DNA from 2 places in the Paenibacillus sp. FSL H7-0714 genome. Region 2 is predicted to be linked to the other one. Evidence: riboswitches for the same ligand, from Rfam matches in the RefSeq annotation. Region 2 holds a riboswitch; the other holds the start of a gene.
What was found. Region 2 has a riboswitch for cobalamin ahead of NST34_RS02370 (anaerobic ribonucleoside triphosphate reductase). Riboswitches for the same ligand answer to the same signal wherever they lie in the genome.

Region 1 (3,152 bases), 360 kb from region 2:
TCGTCTACATAGGATTGGATCTTACTCTTTGGTGCTGCCTTAGCTTGTTGCTCGTCCTTAGTGGCAGCGGCGGCAATGGATGAGAACAAAGAGAGCAGAAGAGCGGTGACAAGGGTCAATGATAAGAATGATTTCTGGATTCGAGTAGTCATTGAATTCTCCTTTGTAAGATCATTTTTGAGGATGCTTAAACCTGACCTTCCTTAGTACTTTGGTGCTTAGATGAATACGTACACCTCCATGAATTCGTTGTAAACGCTTACCAAATACCCTAACATAGAATAATTTCAACGAGTACCTTACTAATTTGTGGTAAATTCATATATGAATTAGTGATTTGCAGTGATTCCAAAGTTATGGAGGGCAATCCAGTGAGCAGATTTCATTACATAGGCTCGGCTACAGAGCTTCCGTTAGGAGAAAGAGGCAGTGTACCGTCAGCAAAGACATATAATGAAGTGAAAAATTCCCCGGAGTATAAGAAACAAAGAGAGGCTCTGCGCCTGCAAGGTATAATTCCTTTGGATGACATCGCAGATCTATCTCATTTAAGAGATGAGGACTGTCTTGTATACGACTCGGAAGAAGATGCAGCGGGTATTTTTATAGAGGAACTTGGGTATTGGAACGATGAGATTCGCAAGCATTTTCGGAGTCCGTATGTGTACCGGATTTCACCGAATTGGGGCGGCTCTAAGCTAAAAGATACTTTACCGGGATCGTATAACGCCTCACTCAAGTGTTGTCGGGAGTTATTTAGGCTTATGACAGATTATGGGGTATCTGGTGCCGAGTTCGAGCTTTATACATGCTGGGCTGAGGAAGAAGGGCTCCCACGTAATAAAAAGTATGATCGAATCTTTGATTTGGCCTCTTTGTCACTGGAGGATGGTTTTGAGCTGAGAGAAAAAGAGTATATTGTGGTTAAAATGATTTGATATTCAATAGGATTATCGCTAACTACTCGTTATACAAAAAACAAATATTGCATGACAAAAGCATATATATTAGATATGATGAAGCATGAAAAATTAATATTAGCAATAGGTGCCAATTATGAATGTTTCGGAATTACAATCATAGATTGGTTAAATGGAAAGCGGGTGTGAATCCCGCGCGGTCCCGCCGCTGTGAAAGAGGAGTCCTTGCAAGGTACCACTGGGAAACTGGGAAGGTAGCAAGGGTGATGATACTTGAGCCAGAATATCTGCCTGTTTCTAATACACCGTTAAACTCTACGAGCGATAGAGAGGTGTTTGAATAGTGCATGTCAGCTATTATGGCGTTTTCAGTTCACTATTTTAAACCTCTTGACGTTTATGTTGAGTGGTTTTTTTTTGTGAATGCCATCCCTTAATGGGTGGCGCTGGTGTTTTTTCTCGCTGGGTTTAATTCTGTTTTTTATCATAGGAAAAGAAGGGAAGGGTTATGAAACATGAAGAAAAATAAGTTTTTAGCTTGGTTACTTATTGTAGCTGTATTCATCACGACATTCTCTACAAGTGTAATTCCGGCTCATGCAGATGGAGCAAGCTCTACGCTTAAAGGGTACGCAACTGTATCTGTAGAGAAGTTCACATTGGGTCAAGGATATATTAAGGAACCTATTAAAGTTCCGATCTACGAAGGGGACAATGGCGCATCTTTAATTATGCGTGCGCTAGGAGAGGGCAATTATAAATATTTAGGAGATATAAATAGTAGCTTTTATCTATCTGAAGTTAAAGATAATGCCAGAGATGAAGTGAATATTCCGAAATATATTTTAGATATGATCTCAGCTGGTGGGATGACAGTAGGAACTAAAGTAAATCAACAATGGTTGAGTCAGTTTGACTACACCCCCATGTCTGGTTGGATGTATGCAGTAAATAATGAATTTCCTCCAGTTGGTTTTTCTCAATATGATCCTCAAGATGGTGACATCATCCGAACTCAGTTCACCACGTATGGCTATGGTTCTGATCTTGGTGGTGGTTGGGGAGAACTACCAATTCAACTTGCCAATAAGGACGCTTTAACTGCTGAAATTGCAGAGATTAACAGCGATCCGAATAAAGAAAGTATTTTGGATAGAACTGTAGTACAATCGGCAGTCTACCAAGCCTATTCCGTGCTCGAAAATATTGAAAGCTCTCAAGTAAGTGTAGATCATGCGCTTGTCGGGCTTACCAATTCTTTGGATATAGAGCCACCTGTTATTACTGTAAGTGGTATTCAGGATAAACAGGAAGTGTCCGATAAAGATTTAAGTTTCAGAGTAGTTGTCACAGACAATATATTTAAAGATATCATGCCAGCAGTAAAACTTAATGGAGTCGTTCTATCTGCTACTAATGGTGAGTACAAAGCATCTCTAAGCCCAGGTAGTAATGTAATCACTGTAACGGCAGTAGACGGAGCAGAAAATAGAGTAGAGAAAACATATCAAATTACCTACAAGCTGAATGCTACCACTGGCGCAAAGGAACAGTTAGATAAAAGCTTGGCCTATATTTTAAAAACGGTAAAGAATCCGTCATTTGGTACTGGCAGTGGGGAATGGTCGATCTTATCTTTAGCACGTGCCAACTACGAAGTACCAAGTGGTTATTATGATCTCTATTACAACAACGTAGCTAAGAAAGTAACAGAATTAATGAAGGATGGAAAACTCGATGCTATTAAAAGCACAGAGCATTCCAGAGCGATCCTAGGACTTACCTCGATCGGGAAGGATATCACGAATGTTGCGGGTAATAATCTAATCAATGCACTCGCTGATTATCAATATGTTCAGAAGCAAGGGATTAATGGTCCCATATTTGCACTGATTGCCTTAGATAGTCGTACGTACGAGATCCCCGTTCTATTCCCTGAGCCTGATAAAGATGGGGTAATATATCAGACTACAAGAGAGAATTTGATTAAGTATATTTTAGATAAAGAAATCAAAAAAGGTACCGCGGACGCCGGAGGTTGGGCATTAGGCCCAGCAAAAGCTGATACCGATATTACTGCGATGGCGATACAAGCTCTTGCGCCTTATTATGCAACTAATCCAAATGTAAAAGCTGCCGTGGATCGGGCGATTGCATGGTTATCGAGTACGCAAAATGCTCAAGGTGGATATACAAGCTGGGGAAGCACAAGCAGTGAGAGCATCGCACAGG
Region 2 (3,152 bases):
GCTTGTTTGGCGGCATTGAAGCGGGTCTGATAGTCGCCAGTTAAATAACCTGTAACTCTGCGCAAACGACGGATGTGCACGTCATTCTCATGTGCGTTGCAGGAAGGACAGTTTGTCCCAATTACACCTTCGTATCCGCAGCTGGAGCAGCGGTCAATCGGATGGTTAATGCTGAAGTAGCTGACCTGTTGTTCTAGTGCATATTTAATGATTTTGATAAAAGCAGATGGATTGCTGCGGGCATTGCCATTTAATTCGACATAAGAAATAGCCCCGGCATTGCAGTATTCATGGAAAGGAGCTTCCAAGCTGATCTTCTGAGCAGCACCTAGATCGTAGTATACAGGGATGTGGAAAGAGTTCGTATAATACTCACGGTCAGTTACGCCCGGAATAGAACCCAGTACCTTGCGATCAATCTTGGTGAATTTGCCGGACAGGCCCTCTGCTGGTGTTGCGAACAAGGTAATGTTGAGATTAAGTTCCTCACTTTTAAGGTCGCAATACTCCCGCATGTGACGCACGATAGCCACAGCCTTGGCATGGACTTCCATATCCTCGCCATGGTGTTTGCCGTACATGGCTTTCATGCATTCCGCCATACCGATGAAGCCAAGCGACAGACTACCATGCTTAAGTAGTTCGCCTACAGAGTCTTCAGGAGCGAGATTTTCGCCGCCTTCCCAGACGCCTTCTCGCATCATGAAATCGGATGCTTTAGCTTTTTGCGCGCTTTGGATGTGGAACCGATGAAGAAGTCCTTCCAGCGCAATATCCATATAGTGGTTTAGATCCTCATAGAAGCCAGCTTCATCTGCGACGGTACGTCGGCCTGTTACTGTGCCGTGTGCCAGACCGAGCCGAACCAGATTCAGTGTATTAAAGGAAAGGTTGCCCTTCCCGGAGCAATGATTACGCCCAAAACGGTCACCGAGCACTCGGGTGCGGCAGCCCATTGTAGCAAATTCCGTATCAGGATCACTTGGATCATAATACTGCAAGTTGAGCGGAGCGTCCAGATTAGCGAAGTTCGGATATAGTCTGCGTGCAGAACATTCCGCCGCTTTTAGGAACAATTCATAGTTAGGATCACCTTGCTGTTGATTGACTCCTTGCTTGCATTTGAAGATTTGAATCGGGAACACAGGTGTTTCTCCGCTGCCAAGTCCGTTCATCGTTGCTGTTAGCAGGGAGCTGATCACAAGCTGACCTTCTGGTGAAGTACAAGTACCATAATTGATGCTGGTAAACGGAATTTGCCCACCGGATCGGCTGGACATGGTGTTGAGATTATGTACCATACTTTCAGCCGCTTGCAGGGTTTCGATTTCGGTTTCCTTTAGTGCAAAACGAAACGCTTTTGGATATAACTCCGCCAGATCGGTCCGACTCATTGTAATCTCGCCCAAAGAATCATTAGCTTGTCCCTCATCAAAATAATCCAGACCCTTGCGGAACAGCTTAGCGAAGGATTTGGTTACATAAGGTGCAAGATCATAGTCGAGCTTATTTGCGGATACGCCGCCATATTGAGCATTTTGCTGGGATTGAAAAATAATTGCTACCAGTGACATAGCTGTCATTATGGAGTTCGGAGGACGAACACTGCCGTTGCCGGTGTTGAAGCCTTCGCGGAGAAGCTTATCAAACGGGATAAAAATGCAGTTAGTCGTTCCGATTGCGTATTGATCCAGATCATGCACATAGACGACATTGTCATCAATGGCTTGCACTAGCTGCGGTGGCATCGAAAAGTTGCGGGCGTACCATTTTGAATATTCACTGCCGAACTTGCTCATTTTACCGGAGAAACTCTCTCCGTTCAAATTGGCATTCTCGCGCAGCAAGTCCAAATCCCGGCTGTCGATAATATCGCGTCCTAAATCAATGAGCTCATCTAAAAGAACTTCTCGTGCATTTGTTGTACCGTTAAATTGTCTCTCCAACAACGTCATTGTATAGCTCTCCTCTCAGTCTATCGTCCTATCATTAAGAAGTGGGGCCGCAAAAGCGGCCGTATATTCATTGTGATCTCATAAAAAAAGCATCCTCTAGCGAGGATGGCAGAAAATGCCCGATGCGTTATGTAAATATCCACACAGATATTTGTAGTGGCCTCTAAGAAGATGACCGCATGCGGACACCGTTCCTGTTCCTCGCAGGCACTCATAGTTGGTGTCGTCGAAACAGGCAGGTCTCCTGGCTTCCGTAGGACCTCTCAGCGCCTTCCCAAGGGGGCTCTTACCCCTCAGTGGCTTCTGCCAGGAGATCTGCCCATCTTAAGCTTCTAAAAGCTTGTAAGGGGCATCCGGTTACAGTGGCGGGACCGCAGCGGATTTTCACCGTACTTCCCTATTAAGCTCTAATTCCGATAAAGGATCAAAGCGCCTGTCTCCACTATATTTTGTTGTCGTTAGATAAAAATAACCCAAGATGTTGTGTTTGTAAACAGTTTTTTAGAAAACCCGCGCGGGGAGCGGGTTCTTCAAAAGTACTCCACAAATGATCCACAGGCTGTCCATAAGTAATCCACAATTGATCCACAGGCATATAAAAAATGATTCATAAATTGTCCGAAAAGATGCCACAAAGAGTCCATAAATGTAGTGCAGATGACCCTAGAATTCATGTTAGAAAAAATACTTGTGGCGAAAGTCATATTTCGGAGAATTTTGGGGAAAGAAGAAGGGGCATAATAAAGCTGAGATCATTTGTGGGAGAGCGGTGGAGTTGTTACAATAGAAGGAGACACATACTTTAAAATTCCGAGGAGGTATTCTCATGCCTATTGCTGAAGTAACCGTTATTCCGATTGGAACAGGTAGTACGAGCCTTAGCAGCTATGTTGCGGATATGCAGCGAGTGCTGAAGACGGTAGAAGGGATTACTTATGAGCTTACATCCATGGGTACAATCATCGAAGGGCCTCTTCAGCGTATTTTTGCTGCAGTCGAAGCGCTGCACGAGTCTCCTTTTGCCGCAGGTGCAGAGCGTGTCTCTACCTCACTTAAAATAGACGACCGCCGCGATAAACCCTCCACTAGCCGTGGAAAGCTGGAGTCTGTGGAGCGTAAACTACAGGTGGAATAGCAGTTTGGGAGAGTAGGGAAATAGGGAGAAATAGGCTTGCGTTTCTGGCTGAAAGTTGTATA

Region 1: linked by a shared signal. The riboswitch ahead of NST34_RS03955 (S-layer homology domain-containing protein) and the one ahead of NST34_RS02370 (anaerobic ribonucleoside triphosphate reductase) in region 2 are both predicted to bind cobalamin.

Annotation. Positions count from the first base shown of each region.
Region 1 covers NZ_JBBOPT010000001.1:893,400-896,551, forward strand. Annotated here, with positions in the region: gene NST34_RS03945 (cellulase family glycosylhydrolase) at 1-152, opposite strand, end outside; gene NST34_RS03950 (hypothetical protein) at 372-938, shown strand; cobalamin riboswitch at 1,029-1,229, shown strand; gene NST34_RS03955 (S-layer homology domain-containing protein) at 1,436-3,152, shown strand, end outside.
Region 2 covers NZ_JBBOPT010000001.1:536,690-539,841, forward strand. Annotated here, with positions in the region: gene NST34_RS02370 (anaerobic ribonucleoside triphosphate reductase) at 1-1,955, opposite strand, end outside; cobalamin riboswitch at 2,173-2,407, opposite strand; gene NST34_RS02375 (MTH1187 family thiamine-binding protein) at 2,782-3,090, shown strand.